Regions from separate parts of the Vibrio sp. R10-SG-ISO4 genome, predicted to be linked through region 3. Evidence: predicted binding sites of a transcription regulator. Region 3 holds the regulator's gene; each other region holds the start of a gene.
The links. The regulator PurR, encoded in region 3, represses purine synthesis genes. The targets are predictions, from matches to a motif close to TNANGNAAACGTTTNCNTNA.
Positions count from the first base shown of each region.

Region 1 (4,583 bases), on a different contig from region 3:
ATACAGTCTTGTTAAGGCGTTTTGACTGCAGTTTACGTCGACGCATAAAACAACCTCCTAGCTAATGTTAACGACAGACACTCATGTGTCACCTAAGGAAACTTTGTCCTAGGTGTCGATTCTTATAACCGTCCAATGTTACCGTTTTAAGAATGTTACGTGAGTGATTAGGCACAGGATAGAAATGGGCTTAGCGCGCGAGAGTTCGCGACGCTAAGCTCTGTGCTCGGCTTATTATTGATCGAGATGGCTGTCAGCGGAAGAGGTGCTTTCGATTTCTTGTTCGATGACGGCCTCGCCTTCCGGCTCTTCTTCATCTGGCAGTTCGATCACCACCAGATCGTCAACGGTCAAGTCCTCAATGCTGGACTCCTTCTGTTCAACGTGACCAATAATGCTCTGATAGTAGCGACGAATATTCTCCACATAGTTGCGTGCTTCATCACCCCGCGCGTAACCATAGCGAGTGGTACTGTAGTATTTCTTAAGGCGAAGCAGGGGCAGTCTGTCTTTGACATCTGACCAAGCATCGGGGTTGCCGCCTTGTTTTTTCGTCAGGCGGCGGGCGTCCATTACATGACCATAGCCGACATTGTACGACGCCAACGCAAACCAAATTTTCTCGTGGCTTTCGATGGTGTCTGGAATGCGCGCCACCATGCGCCGCAAATACTCAACGCCACCTCTTACCGATTGCTCTGGATCGAGTCGGTTGGTCACGCCCACACTTTTGGCTGTCGGCAGCGTCAGCATCATCATGCCACGAACCCCGGTTGGTGATTTGGCGCGAGGGTTCCAGTGTGATTCTTGATAAGCTAGTGCTGCGACCAATCGCCAATCAAACTCATCGGAGTATTTCTTAAACAGTGGCGACCACGTCGGTAGCGTGGAATCCAACGCGCGGATAAAGGCGCGGGTATCGACGTAATCAAAGCTGTCGATATGGCCGATGTATTTCTCTTCCAGTGAGGCGAGATGCCCGGATTGTTGTAGATGACCAAAGAACTCGATCAGCAATGCGTAGAGGCTTTCGTCTTGGCTGCGTCGTAAGAACCAGGAGATGGGCTGATCTTCGGTCAGCTCAAACGCCAGTGCCACATCGGGATAAATCCGCTGTGATAGCGAGATCTCGACCGAGTCTGCGACGGTAAATAGCAGTTCACCATCAGAGACCTGCTTGAGCAGGTCATTGACATCGACATTGGCGTCGACCTTATAGGTAAACTTCGGGTAGTCGATTTGAATCTCTCCTAACGTCGTATTGAAGTGAGAGTCACTGACAATACTTAAAACGGGCTTGCCATCGTTCTCTTCAATGAACTCGGCCTGTCGCTCAATCAACTGCTCTAGATTTCGTGGTCGCCACTGCCCTTTGCGATACACCAGTTGTTGACTGACGTAATAATAGGCGGGGGCAGGGCGAAAACGGCTCATGCGCTCAGGTGATTGACTGAGGCCCGCCGCGATAATATCGATCTCACCCTTTTCTAACGCTGGGTAGAGGCTCGAAATGCGATAGGCCGGTTTCATTTCCAATTGCACACCAAGCTCGTTGGCAAATTCACGGGCGATTTCGTAATCAAGGCCTGCCGGGCCATCAGGACCAATATAATAGGAGAGCTGGTTATTGAGGGTGCCAACGCGAAGCACTCCACGTTCGCGAATTTGGTCTAATTCGCTTTTCGGCTTAGATTCAATTTGGCATCCCGTCAAAAAAAGCGCAGAAAAAAGCAGCGCGCACAAGGCTTTCAGCGGGCTAAAGTCATACTTGTTCATTAAAGAGAGTCTCATACTTCCAGTAGGGCATTTATATCAAAGTGTCATCACAAGGCAAGAAACTATCGACGGCGAAGCCGCAGAGTTCAAAAAATCATCATGTTCACAGGCCAGGATGGCTCATGCTCTTCCGTACGGGGTGAGCTTGTGGACGGAACAGGAAACAAAGGCTTTGCGGCGATTGTGCTGGCGGTACGCCGATGAAAAAAATGACGCAAACGGTTGCGTTTGGTGTTACATCACAAAACCAATTGCTATATAATGCGCTCGCAAACGCAGAGGTGCGATTGGCATAGGTTTGAACTGTTTTTTATAACGTATTGAATTTATTCCAATATCATCTTAATTAATTGCATAAGAGACCTAAGCACATGAGAATTTTGCGTGGCTCCCCAGCTCTTTCTGAGTTTCGTGTTAACAAACTAGTAGAACTTTGTCGTGAACAAGACCTGCCTGTGACAGGTATTTACGCTGAGTTTATGCACTTTGCTGACCTTACCGCAGATCTGTCTGACGCTGAACTAGCAAAGCTAGAAAAGTTGTTGACCTACGGCCCAACGATCGAAGAGCACGCACCTGAAGGTCTTTTGTTGCTTGTGACTCCTCGTCCGGGCACCATCTCTCCTTGGTCTTCTAAATCCACCGACATTGCCCATAACTGTGGCCTTTCAAGCGTTAAGCGTCTAGAGCGTGGTACGGCATACTACATTGAATCATCGGTGGCGTTAAACGACGCACAAGTGGATGCGGTGAAAGCACTCATCCATGACCGCATGATGGAATCCGTATTTACTCAGCTTGATGCTGCCTCTGCACTGTTTAGCGTTGCTGAACCTAAGCCTGTTGCTCACGTTGATATTCTTGCGGGCGGTCGTCTTGCGCTTGAAGAGGCAAACGTTTCCTTGGGCTTGGCACTGGCGGAAGATGAAATTGACTACCTAGTAGAAAACTTCACTAAACTGGGTCGCAACCCGAACGACATCGAACTGATGATGTTTGCTCAAGCAAACTCAGAGCACTGTCGTCATAAAATCTTTAACGCAGACTGGACGATCGACGGTGTTGATCAAGAGAAGTCGCTGTTTAAGATGATCAAGAACACATTTGAAACGACACCTGATCATGTTTTGTCTGCTTACAAAGATAACGCAGCAGTCATGACGGGTTCAAAAGTAGGTCGTTTCTTCCCAGAACCTGATACTCGTCAATACACCTACCACCACGAAGACGCGCACATCCTAATGAAGGTTGAGACGCACAACCACCCAACCGCTATCTCGCCTTGGCCAGGTGCGTCTACCGGTTCTGGTGGTGAGATTCGTGACGAAGGTGCAACGGGTATTGGCGGCAAGCCTAAAGCCGGTCTGGTTGGTTTTACTACCTCTAACCTACGTATTCCAGGTTTTGAACAGCCATGGGAAACCGATTTTGGTAAGCCAGGTCGTATCGTTAACGCCCTTGATATCATGCTAGAAGGCCCTCTTGGTGGCGCGGCGTTCAACAACGAATTTGGTCGTCCAAACCTACTGGGTTACTTCCGTACTTACGAAGAGAAAGTGACCTCTCATGCGGGTGAAGAGATCCGTGGTTACCACAAGCCAATCATGATTGCTGGTGGTATGGGTAATATCCGTGACGAGCACGTTCAGAAGAAAGAGATCCCTGTGGGTGCAAAACTCATCGTACTGGGTGGTCCTGCGATGAACATTGGTCTTGGCGGTGGTGCGGCCTCTTCAATGGCGTCAGGTCAGTCTGCGGAAGATCTTGACTTTGCTTCTGTACAGCGTGAAAACCCAGAGATGGAGCGTCGTTGTCAGGAAGTGATCGACCGTTGTTGGCAGCTTGGTGAGAGCAACCCAATCGCGTTTATCCACGATGTGGGTGCAGGCGGTATCTCAAATGCACTACCAGAGCTGTGTGATGATGGCGAACGTGGTGGTTTATTCCAGCTACGCGACGTACCAAACGACGAGCTGAGCATGAGCCCACTTGAGATCTGGTGTAACGAATCTCAAGAGCGTTACGTAATGGCAGTGGCGCCAGAGAATATGGAAGTATTCGATGCCATCTGTAAGCGTGAACGTGCGCCTTACGCGGTGGTCGGTGTGGCTACTGAAGAGCGTCATCTAACACTAGAAGATTCTCACTTCGACAACACGCCAATCGATATGCCAATGGACATCTTGTTGGGTAAAACGCCGAAGATGCACCGTGATGCGAAAACACTTAAAGTCGATAGCCCAGCGATTGAACGCGATGGCATCGAAATTAACGAAGCGGTTGATCGCGTTCTACGCCTACCAACAGTGGCAGAGAAAACCTTCCTGATCACTATCGGTGACCGCTCGGTAACTGGTCTTGTTGCGCGTGACCAGATGGTTGGTCCTTGGCAGGTTCCAGTGGCAAACTGCGCGGTAACCGCAGCAAGCTACGACTCTTACCACGGTGAAGCGATGTCTATGGGTGAGCGCACACCAGTGGCTCTTCTCGACTTTGGTGCATCAGCACGTCTAGCAGTAGGTGAGTCTCTAACAAACATTGCAGCGACAGATATCGGTGATATCAAGCGCATTAAACTGTCAGCGAACTGGATGTCTCCAGCAGGTCACCCAGGTGAAGATGCCGGTCTTTACGAAGCAGTGAAAGCCGTCGGTGAAGAGCTATGTCCAGCGCTAGGTCTTACTATCCCGGTGGGTAAAGATTCCATGTCGATGAAGACTAAATGGGAAGATAATGGTGAAAGCAAAGAGGTGACCTCACCACTTTCATTGGTGATCACCGCATTTGGTCGTGTTGAAGATGTTCGT
Region 1 is NZ_JCBDHJ010000002.1:301,858-306,440, forward strand. Features, by position in the region: gene mltF (membrane-bound lytic murein transglycosylase MltF) at 235-1,776, opposite strand; gene purL (phosphoribosylformylglycinamidine synthase) at 2,148-4,583, shown strand, end outside.
Region 1: the regulator PurR is predicted to act here: its motif matches at 1,987-2,006, upstream of purL (phosphoribosylformylglycinamidine synthase).

Region 2 (4,583 bases), on a different contig from region 3:
TGCCGGAATGGAAATGGTGCAGGTTCGTCAGCTAAACACAGCGGCCTCTCTCCCTGACGTTGAAGAGTCGCTGATAAAAGAGCTCGTTACTTTACTTGGTTATGATCAAGTTGAATTTAGCACCACACGAGTAACGCCATAAAAAGTAAAGAGAAGTAAAGAGAAGCATGAGTAAACCGATTCAAATGGAAAAAGGCGTTAAGTATCGCGACGCTGACAAAATGGCCCTGATCCCTGTCAAGAACATGCCGACTGAGCAGAAGGAAGTCCTGCGTAAGCCTGAGTGGATGAAGATCAAGCTGCCTTCAGACAGTCAACGAATTCAAGACATCAAGTCAGCGATGCGCAAAAACAACCTGCACTCCGTTTGTGAAGAAGCCTCGTGTCCAAACCTGGCCGAGTGTTTTAACCACGGCACCGCCACCTTTATGATTCTTGGCGCGATTTGTACTCGCCGCTGTCCATTCTGCGATGTGGCCCATGGCCGCCCTCTTGCGCCAGAAGCCGAAGAACCGAAAAAATTGGCGAAAACCATCGCCGACATGAAACTCAAATACGTGGTGATCACCTCGGTGGATCGCGATGATCTGCGTGATGGTGGTGCTCAACACTTTGCCGATTGTAACCGCGAGATTCGCGCACTCAATCCGCACATTCGCATTGAAACCTTAGTGCCGGATTTCCGTGGCCGCATGGATGTCGCGCTGGATCTACTCAAAGACAATCCACCCGATGTTTTCAACCATAACCTTGAAACCGCGCCACGTTTGTACCGTAAAGCGCGCCCGGGTGCGAATTACAAGTGGTCACTTGAGCTGCTACGCAAGTTTAAAGAGCAGCATCCAGATGTCCCGACTAAGTCAGGTTTGATGATGGGACTGGGTGAAACCAAAGAAGAGATCGTCGAAGTACTTAAAGATTTACGTGCGCACGGCGTGACCATGCTCACGCTAGGTCAGTACCTTGCACCAAGCCGCCACCACTTACCAGTGGAACGTTACGTCCCACCATCAGAGTTTGATGAGTTGAAAGAGATCGCTCTAGAGCTTGGCTTTACTCACGCAGCGTGTGGTCCTTTTGTTCGCTCTTCCTACCATGCCGACCTTCAAGCGCAAGGCATTGAAGTCAGCTAACAAAGCGTAAAAACCATCGAATTTATCTAGGCTGGCCGATAGGTCAGCCTTTTTATTAGTCCAACTTATTGCCTCAAATAATCACCCCAAAGCTTGAATGCCTTAGAGAGATTCTCTAAGCTAATGAAAAGATTATGAATCAAAGGGAATACGATGAAACTGACTGCACTTAGCATGGCCGCGATTGCCGTTGTCACAATCACCTCTGGCTGCGCCTCCAATACCAAACAAGACAACTTTCGTGAAGCCTCCTTTGAGCTGTGCAATACCGAAGTCGATCTCTATTCAGTCAGCGATGACGGCCGTGTACGTATTATTTGTTCCGACGGGTCTAAATTTGCGTTAGACAGCGAGAACACGCTGGAAACCATGCGCGACATCAACATTGATTACTGCGACGGTGAAGGGCTAGGCAAGTTCAGCGAAAGCAGCAAGTATTACTCCTTCAAGTGTAAATCTGGCACCCTGCTCAGCATCTCTAAATAACCCTTAAACGCAAAAACGCCCTTTATGTATTCACATAAAGGGCGTTTTCTTTGTTTCGCTGAGCCGTCGCTCTGCAAAACAGGCTCGATATCGAACGGTGAGATTACGCGTAAACAGGTAGACGCTTACAGATCTCTAGCACCTTCGCTTTCGTCGCTTCAATCACTTCTTCGTTACCGATGTTATCCAGCACGTCACACATCCAGTTCGCGAGCGCTTTCGCATCTTCTTCACTGAAACCGCGGCGAGTGATCGCTGGTGTACCCACACGAATACCCGAGGTCACAAACGGGCTGCGAGGGTCATTCGGAACTGAGTTTTTGTTGACGGTGATGTTGGCTGCGCCTAGTGCCGCATCCGCATCTTTACCTGTGATGTCTTTGTCAATCAAGTCGACCAAGAACAGGTGGTTCTCTGTACCGTTAGACACGATTTTGTAACCGCGCTCTTGGAACTGAGCCACCATCGCTTTGGCATTTTTCACCACGCGACCTTGGTACGCTTTAAATTCAGGCTCCATCGCTTCTTTAAACGCCACCGCTTTACCCGCGATAACGTGCATTAGAGGACCACCTTGACCACCAGGGAAGACCGCTGAATTCAGCTTCTTGTACATCTCCTCGCCAGCGTTAGAAAGGATAAGGCCACCGCGTGGACCCGCTAGGGTTTTGTGTGTCGTGGTCGTCACAACGTGCGCGTGAGGCACTGGCGTTGGGTATTCGCCCGCGGCAATCAGACCCGCTACGTGCGCCATGTCGACAAATAGGTACGCGTCCACTTTGTCTGCGATGTCACGCATGCGTTTCCAATCAACGATTTGAGAGTACGCAGAGAAACCGCCAATGATCATCTTAGGCTTGTGCTCAAGTGCTAGCGCTTCCATTTCGTCGTAGTTGATTTGGCCCGCTTCATCAATGCCGTAAGGAATGACGTTGTAGTGCTTACCAGAGAAGTTAACAGGAGAACCGTGCGTTAGGTGACCACCGTGTGCCAAGCTCATGCCCAAGACCGTATCGCCTGGGTTAAGTAGCGCCATGTAAACAGCACTGTTGGCTTGTGAACCTGAGTGAGGCTGTACGTTCGCGTACTCACAACCAAATAGCTGACAAGCACGATCAATCGCTAGCGCTTCTGCTTTATCGACGTACTCACAACCACCGTAGTAACGCTTGCCTGGGTAGCCTTCTGCATATTTGTTGGTGAGCTGAGAGCCCTGAGCTTCCATTACACGCGGGCTGGTGTAGTTTTCTGAAGCAATCAGTTCAATGTGCTCTTCCTGGCGAAGAGTTTCTTCTTGGATAGCTGCGAACAGTTCCGCATCGTAATCTGCGATGTTCATATCACGCTTTAGCATCTGTATCTCCTGACTCAGATTAAGACTTAAATTGGCAAAAAAACCGACTTACGACCCTGAGAATAACGTTTTTACGCTGACGCAAACGTTTGCATCGGGTTAATGACGCGCATTCTACATAATTTGATCTGGGTCATAAAGAGAAAAATACACTTTTTCTCATGCAGTTTTTTCATAATGTTTTACGAAGATTCTCATACGCGACATAACGTCAATCAATCACTTTGTCTGAATCCTGCTCTGCTTGCACAATACACAGAGATCTCAGCCACCGATGCTCAACCCAGTTAACGTCGATCAATGAGTGTCAATTTTCTCCTTTACACCCCGTAAAACAGTGATTACATAGGTTTACCTTAAATTTCCTTCTCAAGCTACCGAAAACCTAATTTTTTCACTAGTATGCGCGCCATTATTTCCGATGAAAGTTTCAAATTGATGGAAAAACACTCACGTAAAGAAGATTGGATCGCGATTCTCACCGGGACATTTCTTGTCGCTCAAGGGGTATTCTTTCTCCAATCCGCTCAGCTACTCACTGGCGGTACAACAGGTCTCGCTCTGTTGGTCAGCCAATTCAGCACTTGGTCATTCGGTACACTCTACTTTGCCATGAACCTGCCATTTTACGCGCTCGCTTGGCAGCGGTTTGGCGCTCGGTTTGCGGTCAATAGTGCCATTTCAGGTGCTCTGGTCTCCATTTTCGCTGACCACCTCTATTTAGTGATAAAACTGGAGACCATTAATGAGATTTACTGTGCGCTGGCGGGTGGCTTGCTGATGGGGCTCGGGATGCTGATCCTATTTCGTCACCGCTCAAGCCTTGGCGGTTTCAACGTGCTCTGTTTATGGATTCAAGATCGTTTCGCCATCTCAGTGGGTAAAACTCAGTTGGCGATTGATGTGCTGATTTTAGTCGCTTCGTTCTTCTTTGTGACGCCTTACATTATTGGCTTGTCGATTCTGGGCGCTTTTTTACTCAACCTCGTGCTCGCCATGAACCACAAACCGACGCGCTACACCGTTCAATACCGTTAAAAAATACCGCTAAAAAAACAGCCCGCGAACGTGCGGGCTGAATCATTAATGCGCTTTACGCACCGTGACGTCTTGGCTGAGCTCTTTGTTGAGCTCCGCTTCAACATGGCCCGGTGATCGCGTGTTGGCCGAGATCAATCGGTACATGGCCGGAATGACAAACAAGGTCACTAAGGTGGCAAACGCCATACCAAAGAAGATCACCGTACCGACCGCAACGCGACTTTCATAGCCAGCGCCTGTCGAGAGTATCAATGGGATAGCGCCCGCTAGCGTGGTGAACGCCGTCATCATAATCGGGCGAAGTCGACGCGCCGACGCATCAACAATCGCTTGCTCAAATTCAAACCCGCGGTCTCGAAGCTGGTTCGCGAACTCGACGATCAAAATGCCGTTTTTGGTCACCATACCTATCAACATGATCATGCCAATCTGGCTGTAGATGTTCATCCCCTCGCCCATAATCACCAGACCAAGGAAGCCACCAAACACGCCCATCGGTACGGTAAACATCACAACCAACGGGTTGATGAAGCTTTCAAACTGCGCCGCCAACACCAGATACGCCACCA
Region 2 is NZ_JCBDHJ010000002.1:260,176-264,758, reverse strand. Features, by position in the region: gene lipB (lipoyl(octanoyl) transferase LipB) at 1-142, shown strand, start outside; gene lipA (lipoyl synthase) at 168-1,133, shown strand; gene AC6R03_RS02155 (hypothetical protein) at 1,308-1,619, shown strand; gene glyA (serine hydroxymethyltransferase) at 1,723-2,973, opposite strand; gene AC6R03_RS02145 (DUF6198 family protein) at 3,412-4,011, shown strand; gene vexH (vibriobactin export RND transporter permease subunit VexH) at 4,057-4,583, opposite strand, start outside.
Region 2: the regulator PurR is predicted to act here: its motif matches at 3,051-3,070, upstream of glyA (serine hydroxymethyltransferase).

Region 3 (4,583 bases):
GCCAAGCGGCAGCGTTCGTTAAGAACAAGAAGTTGGTGGTGGTCACATCGGCCAGTCACATGAACCGTGCCTTAAATGAATTCCACTCCGCAGGATTGAAACCTTACGCCGCGCCGACCAACTACCTAGCGCAGAGAAACATCGATCAAGCGTGGGAGAAGTACGCGCCGAAGGGCAAATATCTCGAACAAACTGAGCGCTACTGGCATGAAACGCTGGGCACCATTTGGCAACACCTGCGCGACTGGGCGTCCGATTATGAAGAGCAAGCCTTGGAGGTGGAGGCTGCGCAGAGCGACGTTTAACCGGCCGCCAGCGTAGACGGAGAACGTCTTCCACTTAACACAAAAATCCAGGCTGCATGCCTGGATTTTTCGTTTCTTTGGCATCAATCTGCGCTCGTTCATTGCCGAAAACCGTTAATCTCCGGCGAACATGTAGCCTTCGCCGTGCACGGTGACGAATATCTGCGGATTTTTTGGATCCACTTCCATCTTCGCTCTCATGCGCCGAATCAGGACATCGATGGTGCGGTCATTGGGTGCGTCCACACGATGACTGATCATATTAAGAATGCGTTCCCGACTGAGCACTTGGTTAGGGTGAGAGGAGAGCGCCACCAAAAGCTCATACTCTGCTTTAGTCAGTTTGACCGGTTCATCCCCTCGGCTCAAAGCGCGGCGCTGAATATCGAACGTCCATTCAGCAAAGCGGACCACGCCGTCTTGCTGATCGCTGCCCGCGTTTTGCGCTCCCGCAGCCAGTGCGATGCGCCACAAGAGGTTCTTGACTCTGACGAGCAGTTCCCTAAGCTCAAATGGCTTGGTGACATAATCGTCCGCGCCCATTTCTAAACCAACAATCTTATCAATGCTGTCGGTACGCCCGGTCACCAAGATAATACCGATGTCCGATTGACTGCGTAGTTCACGCGTCAGCATCAAGCCATCTTCGCTGGGCAGATTAATATCCAGCATCACCAAATCGACCCGACTGCTGCTGAGTACATCGCGCATCTGCGCGCCATTCTCAGCTTGGCTCACCTGATACCCTTCGGTTTGAAAGTAGCCCGCCAATTTACGGCGAGTCACTTCATCATCTTCAACAACCAAAATGTGGTAGCTCATCGGCTCTACTCACTTATTCACACACTGATTCAATGGCTTTATTCTATTCATAATTAGTCACAACTCCATCTTTGTCCTCTTTGTGAAGCGAAAAGTTGGCGATTCATTGATGCAAAGCAAGCTTTGCCGCCCTGTTCACAAATTGCCATATTTGACCATTTCTTCTCATAATCTGGTTGACCGCTGTTCATTTTTATCCGTTAGACTTAACGGCATCTGATTCAGTTGAGAGCCCATCATGCCAGAGACACCGAACGCCCAGATTTCCGACCCTTTATCTCCCGCCGAAAAAGAGCAGCGCGCCTTTGATGAGCAACGCGCTGAGCTCTACTGGTGGTTTTCGAGCGTGTTTGCCAAAGAGCTCTCAGAGCAAGAGCTGGCCCAATATCATTCGGTGGACACACGTACCTTTCTGACGGGACTTGCACAAACCCCTGAGCTTAACGTCGCCGCAGACAGGCTCATCGATGCATTGAACCGATTGCAAGACAGGCCAGATGCTCAGTTGGAACTATCAGCCGACTATTGCGACCTGTTTTTAAAATCCGACCGAGACAGCGCGCTGCCTTACGCCTCTGTCTACTTAGATGAATCAGGACTGCTCAATGGTGAGCCTGCCAAACAGATGGACGCTTTACTTGAACAACACGGCGTCGCTGTGCATTCAGGGCTCAATGAGCCTTCTGATCATCTCGCCATAGAGCTGGATTTTTTGGGTAACCTGATTGTGCGCGGCGCTCATGCAGCAGAGCAGATGGCAGGCGACACGCATCTCGCCTACCAAGAGCAAGCCGATTTTATTGAGCAGCATCTACTCCCTTGGATTGAGAGGTTTGCCGAGCGCTGCCAGCGCCTCGACACATTCGGCTTCTATGCGGCGCTGTCGTCGCTATTGTGCGCGTTCATTCAATTGGATAAAGCCTACCTGCAAGGCGATAGCGATTAAGCCCATACAAAAGGTGTGGCGAGATCCCAAAGGCGGGTTTTTTATTTGCCCAAATCGACGTTGCGGACTACAATCCGGTCCGCAAACGATAAAACTAATAAATACAAACCGCTTTTTGAGGGCGGTTTTTGTGTTTCTGATACTTTCTGTCTACATACTCTAAACTTTGTATAGACTTTACTTTTATAGACTTAACTTTTCATAGAATAGTAGGCAGTCATCGACAGGACAAAACCATATGGCCACGATTAAAGACGTCGCTCGCTTAGCGGGTGTCTCGACCACCACTGTATCCCATGTGATCAACAAAACACGCTTTGTCGCTGAAGCCACGCAAGAAAAAGTGATGGAAGCGGTTCAAGAGTTGAACTATGCCCCAAGTGCCGTTGCACGCAGCCTGAAATGTAACTCGACACGCACAATAGGCATGCTGGTTACTCAATCGACCAACCTTTTCTTCTCGGAAGTGATCGACGGGGTTGAGAGCTACTGCTACCGTCAAGGCTACACCTTGATCTTGTGTAACACTGGCGGCATCTACGAGAAACAACGTGACTACATTCGCATGCTGGCGGAAAAGCGCGTTGATGGCATCTTAGTGATGTGTTCAGATTTGACCGAAGAGTTGAGCGAAATGCTTGACCGTCATAAAGACATCCCTAAGGTGGTGATGGATTGGGGCCCGGAAAGCTCACAAGCCGATAAAATCATCGACAACTCGGAAGAAGGCGGCTACCTCGCAACAAAATACCTGATTGATCACGGCCACAAGCGCATTGCTTGCTTGAGTGGGCATTTTGAAAAAGCGGCCTGCCAAGAGCGCATCCAAGGCTTTAAGCGCGCAATGAACGAGTCGGGTTTGAGCGTCAACGAAGATTGGATCTTAGAAGGTAACTTTGAGTGCGATACCGCCGTGCTTGCCGCGGACAAAATCGTCGCCATGGACGAAAAGCCAACCGCAGTATTCTGTTTCAACGATACGATGGCGCTCGGTTTGATGAGCCGTTTACAGCAAAAAGGCATTCGTATTCCAGAAGACATGTCGGTCATTGGTTATGACAACATTGAGCTAGCCGAGTACTTTTCACCACCGCTAACGACGGTTCACCAGCCGAAGCGCCGTGTGGGTAAAAACGCATTTGAGATTTTGCTCGAACGTATTAAAGACAAAGAGCATGAAAAACGTATTTTTGAAATGCACCCAGAAATCGTCGAGCGCGATACCGTGGCGACGGTGAAATAGACCAACGAACAAGTTCAGCACATCACATCGACTAGCCCAGCGAGAATACTTCTCATCCGCTGGGCTTTATTCTCTCGGTAACACCCCTCTATTTTATGAACTAAGATCACATTTAACCCATCAAAACGTGATGTTTAGCCCATAAATTATTTATGCTTATTATGTTCGACGAATGCCACGAACAGGGCAAACCATTTCGAAAGGATGGGACGCAAAGCTTCCGGCCTGTTGCAGCCACTCAACTATTTCAACGTTGATGACTGCTTGGTAGCGGGGTTGCCGATGGCAAATGTGCACTTCGTAATTCTTTATCAAAAGCAAAGAATACAATGAGTTAAACGTTGCGCGCGCATTATGCGCTCACACCGTGAGTAGGATTATTCTTTTATGAGCCAGAATGACACCCTACTGACACAAAACCTGCATATTTTTGCTAATCTCTCGGACCTGAATTTGGTGGCGTATTGTAATACACCGAGAATAACAGCATGGATAAACCAATTTTAAAAGACTCAATGCGATTGTTTGAACCATTGGGCAAGATCAAGTCTCGCTCAATGTTTGGTGGATTCGGAATCTTCGCTGATGACACCATGTTTGCCCTCGTGGTAAATGACAAACTTCACATACGCGCCGACGACTCGTTGGCCCAACAGTTTAATGCTCAGGGACTCGAGCCATACGTGTATAAAAAGCGTGGTTTCCCTGTGGTCACCAAATACTACGCCCTTGGCCATGACTGGGATCAGGATGTCGCTCAGACTATTGCGATGGCAAACACTGCACTAGAGGCGGCCAACAAAGACAAGCAGCGTCAAACCAACGCCAAACCAACGCGCCTGAAAGATCTGCCGAACTTGCGTCTAGCGACCGAGCGAATGCTCAAGAAAGCGGGTATCGACAGTGTCTCCCGTTTGGAGCAGACGGGCGCAGTGGAAGCGTATAAAGCGATTCGTTCCACACACTCTGCCGACGTCAGTATCGACCTGCTGTGGGCACTTGAGGGGGCAATTAAAGGTACGCACTGGTCTGTGGTCCCTCAAGCAAGACGCGACGAGCTCCTGAATCAGCTGCAAAGCTAGTCAGCGATAGCGTTCATTAATTCCAATACCCTTCTCAAGCCAGCCGAACACCGCTGGCTTGAGACGTTTTTAGCCGATGCTTTTTCAGCGTTTCCATTCCTTAGTCATAGAATTCAACGTGTTTTCCCCTTAGGGCGAAATTTTTTACTGGCTTTTTGGTTCATATCTAACAATGATGATGTTTT
Region 3 is NZ_JCBDHJ010000018.1:192,884-197,466, reverse strand. Features, by position in the region: gene elyC (envelope biogenesis factor ElyC) at 1-305, shown strand, start outside; gene torR (two-component system response regulator TorR) at 420-1,127, opposite strand; gene torD (molecular chaperone TorD) at 1,366-2,073, shown strand; gene purR (HTH-type transcriptional repressor PurR) at 2,312-3,316, shown strand; cyclic di-GMP riboswitch class I at 3,492-3,600, shown strand; gene AC6R03_RS13845 (TfoX/Sxy family DNA transformation protein) at 3,805-4,398, shown strand.

Region 4 (4,583 bases), on a different contig from region 3:
TTGTTCAAACAGTTCGATGGCGTGCTGACCCGAGGTAATGCTTTGCTGCGCATACGACTCCAGTACCGCTTGGCTCACCACACACTCAATCAAGGCACCCGCTTGCTGAGCAGGGAAGCAAACCGCAGCGCGCTCTTCATCCCAATGCTGTCGTTCGGGAAACAAAATCGATTGATTCATCTTTTACCCTTGTAAATTTTTACGCAGCTCGCGCAGCACCTGCTTAGTGCCTGGACGTAAACCTCGCCACAGCATAAAGCTTTCCGCCGCTTGGCCAACCAACATCCCTAAGCCATCATAGCTTACGGGCGCACCCGATTGTTCCGCCCAGGCATTAAAAGGCGTTTTGCCTGAGCGGTAGACCATGTCATACACCACTTGGCAACCTTGAAAAATGGTCGGTGATACCGCTGGCAACTCACCACTCAATCCCGACGACGTTGAGTTAATGATGACATCAAAGCCAGTCTCGACCTCTTCCAGTGAGGCGGCTTGCACCACACCAAACTCAGCGAAAAGCTCTGCCAACTGTGATGCTTTGGCTTTGGTGCGATTGGCGATCACTATTGAGTGCGGGTGCTGGTCGAGCAGCGGTTTGATCACGCCGCGCGCCGCGCCGCCAGCGCCAAGCAATAGTATTCTCGCCCCTTTCAGTACCACTTGCTGGGAAAGCAAATCTTGCACTAATCCTTCACCATCGGTGTTATCACCAATGATGTCTCCATCATCTAACTTCTTTAAGGTATTAACGGCACCGGCCAATTGCGCTCGCTCAGTCAGGCGGGTCGCAAACTGAAACGCCTCTTCTTTAAACGGTGCGGTGATGTTGCACCCCTTACCACCTGCAGCAAAGAACTCCGCTACCGCCGTTTTGAATGTGCCGATCTCAGGCTGCTGCGTTTGATAGGTTAACGCTTGGTTGGTCTGGCGAGCAAATAAGGTATGGATAAAAGGCGATTTACTTTGGCTAATGGGATTGCCAAACACCACATAGCGGTCAAGAGGTTGTGTCATGTCCTTACCTACACAAAAATAAACGGGTCAACGGTCATTGACCCTATCACTATCCCGGCCAGGATCAAGCGCTATGCCGAGATAAACATGTTACCAATCACGCGGTTTGAGGAAATCGCGATACAAAACCGCTTCAGGGCTGTCTGGCTCAATCTGATAATTGTACTCCCAGCGAGCCAGTGGCGGCATCGACATCAAAATCGACTCGGTTCGGCCACCACTTTGCAAACCAAACAAGGTTCCTCGGTCATAGACGAGATTAAACTCCACATAGCGACCACGGCGATAAAGCTGAAATTGACGCTCTCGGTCAGTGTAGGGCGTCTCTTTGCGGCGCTCAACAATCGGCAAATACGCCTGGGTATACCCTTCACCGATCGCTTTGATGTAATCAAAACACTTATCAAATGGCCACTCGTTGAGATCATCAAAAAATAGCCCACCGACGCCACGCGTTTCATCACGGTGCGGCAGGTAGAAGTAATCATCACACCATTTTTTGTGCTTGGCATACACATCATGACCAAAAGGTTCACACACCTCTTTCGCACTGCCATGCCAGAACTGAGCATCTTCTTCAAATGGGTAGAAGGGGGTCAAATCGAACCCGCCGCCAAACCACCATATCGGCGCCTCGCCCTCTTTTTCGGCAATAAAAAAGCGCACGTTGGCATGGGAGGTGGGCACATAAGGGTTATTCGGATGCATCACCAATGACACGCCCATGGCTTCAAAGCGTCGCCCGGCTAACTCTGGGCGATGGGCAGTGGCCGAAGCGGGCATCGCTTTGCCAGAGACATGAGAGAAATTGACGCCGCCTTGCTCAAACACCGCGCCTGCTTTCATCACTCGGGTGCGACCACCGCCACCGAGCCGCTCTCCGGGTTCACGCTGCCACGCATCCTCAACAAACAGCGCTTGGCCGTCGGCCTGCTCAAGCTGCTGACAAATGGTCTCTTGCAGTGCCAACAAAAACTGCTTCACCGCCTGCTTATCGATTTCTGACATTTTACTTCCTTGCAGGGTAGGCCCTGTTTCACCACGCAGTCACTGGCTGCGTCTTCTTGGGATGAGACTCAGTGTACAAAGAATCTGCGTCGAAGACTAATCACTGCGCGGTTCAAAGTGCGCGCAAACGTTTGCTTGCTAGGGAAAACGCCGTATAATGCGCACAAATTGGCGATGTGGTTGTACTGGGTTTACGACACATCCTGTTTTTCATTCCACACAAAAGGTTGAAGGAGTTTGAGATGAAAGTCGGTATCATCATGGGTTCAAAATCAGATTGGCCAACAATGAAGCTCGCCGCGGAAATGCTGGATAGATTTGGTGTTGAATACGAAACTAAAGTCGTCTCTGCGCACCGCACTCCTCAATTATTGGCAGACTACGCCAACAGCGCGAAAGAGCGCGGTCTGAAAGTGATCATTGCTGGCGCTGGCGGCGCTGCGCACCTGCCGGGCATGGCAGCGGCGTTCACAAGCTTACCTGTCTTGGGTGTTCCTGTTCAATCACGTGCCCTAAAAGGGATGGATTCGCTACTTTCTATCGTGCAAATGCCAAAAGGCATCGCGGTAGGTACACTGGCGATCGGCGAAGCGGGCGCAGCGAATGCGGGTATTTTGGCCGCGCAAATCATCGGTACCCACGATGAGTCCGTGATGGAGAAGGTCGAAGCGTTTCGCCAAGAGCAAACTGAGACCGTCCTTGCTAACCCAAACCCAGCCGAGGACTAAACCATGCATGTGTTGGTGTTAGGTGCAGGCCAATTAGCACGAATGATGTCTCTTGCGGGCGCACCACTGAACATTGAGATCTCGGCGTACGATGTCGGCAGTGAAAACATTGTCCATCCTCTCACCCAACACGTGGTGGGCCACGGTCTTCGCAATGCCATTGAGCGTGCCGATGTGATCACGGCTGAGTTTGAACATATCCCACACGATATTTTGACCCTCTGCGAGCAAAGCGGGAAGTTTTACCCGTCAGCAGAAGCGATCAAAACCGGTGGCGATCGCCGTATTGAGAAGGCGCTATTAGACAAAGCGGGCGTTCGCAACGCCAACTACCATGTCATTGAGAGCCGGGAAGATTTTGATCGCGCGATCGAAAAAGTCGGCATTCCTATGGTGCTGAAAAGTGCCCTAGGTGGCTACGATGGTAAAGGCCAATGGCGATTGAAAGACGCCGCTCAAGCGGACAGCATTTGGCAAGAGATGGCACAATGCATCCAAGCCAGTGAGACACAAGCGATTGTGGCGGAAGAGTTTGTCCCGTTTGGCCGAGAAGTTTCCTTGGTGGGCGCACGAGCCAAAGACGGCTCAGTCGCTGTTTACCCTCTGGCTGAGAACGTCCACACCCAAGGGGTGCTAAGCCTATCGACCGCCATTTCTGACCCGAAGCTGCAAGACCAAGCGCAGGCGATGTTTAGCGCTGTAGCCGAGAGTCTCGACTACGTGGGCGTGCTTGCCCTTGAGTTTTTCGATGTCGATGGCACCCTGCTCGTGAATGAGATTGCACCGCGCGTGCACAACTCCGGTCACTGGACGCAGCAAGGCGCAGAGACCTGTCAGTTTGAAAACCACCTAAGAGCCGTGTGTGGCTTGCCGCTTGGCAGCACCAAACTGGTTCGTGAAACGGCGATGATCAACATCCTTGGCGAAGATACGCTGCCACAAGCGTTGCTGGCCATTGAAGGGTGCCATATCCATTGGTACGGCAAAGAGAAGCGTGCTGGACGCAAGATGGGTCACATCAATGTCTGCGGCGACTACAGTGGTGAGCTACAACGCAAGCTGTGTGAACTGGCCACCCTGCTCGACAGCGATGCCTTCCCTGCGGTGCATGAGTTTGCACAAAACTTCGAATCGTAATCGGATCAAATGAGTGTTGGCTCTGCGAACACTGGATTGAAAAAGGCGCTCATGGCGCCTTTTTTGTCTTTAATGACATTGTATTTGCTGTAACGCTCGGCCGCTCCGATATCGCCTTACCACTGTATAGTCTTAAATCACGATATAGTCTTAAATAGGCACTCGCCGAAAATTAAGACTGAATGGCCTGACAACGTCGAGCTGCACACTGCAACTGTTGGCCTTTTGCGCTGTGCTTTTCCACCAGCAGTGGAAACCCACACACTTGGCACTCACCACTGACGGGCGGCTGATTGACGGCAAACTTGCATTTCGGGTAGCGGTCACATGCATAAAACAGCTTACCAAAGCGAGATTTACGCTCGGTCAGCTGACCTTGATGGCATTCAGGGCAGGCGATGGCGACGTTGTCCTCACTCGGCTCTGCGGGGGCATCGATCGACTCAATGTGGTGACACTCAGGGTAATGACTGCAACCGACAAACATCCCATAGCGACCTTGGCGCAGCACCAACTCATGACCACACTCAGGACATGGCACACCTAACTCTTTAACGATGTGGCCATCATTTTGATGCAAAGGTTTGATGTAATCGCATTGCGGGTACAAGGTGCACCCCAAGAAAGGACCATGTTTGCCATGGCGCAGCGACAGCTCCCCCGCCAAGCCTTGAGCTTGGCATTTCGGGCACGCCT
Region 4 is NZ_JCBDHJ010000025.1:3,535-8,117, forward strand. Features, by position in the region: gene AC6R03_RS17820 (DUF1488 family protein) at 1-180, opposite strand, end outside; gene aroE (shikimate dehydrogenase) at 184-1,014, opposite strand; gene hemF (oxygen-dependent coproporphyrinogen oxidase) at 1,105-2,022, opposite strand; gene purE (5-(carboxyamino)imidazole ribonucleotide mutase) at 2,265-2,750, shown strand; gene AC6R03_RS17840 (5-(carboxyamino)imidazole ribonucleotide synthase) at 2,754-3,887, shown strand; gene AC6R03_RS17845 (DNA topoisomerase family protein) at 4,060-4,583, opposite strand, start outside.
Region 4: the regulator PurR is predicted to act here: its motif matches at 2,142-2,161, upstream of purE (5-(carboxyamino)imidazole ribonucleotide mutase).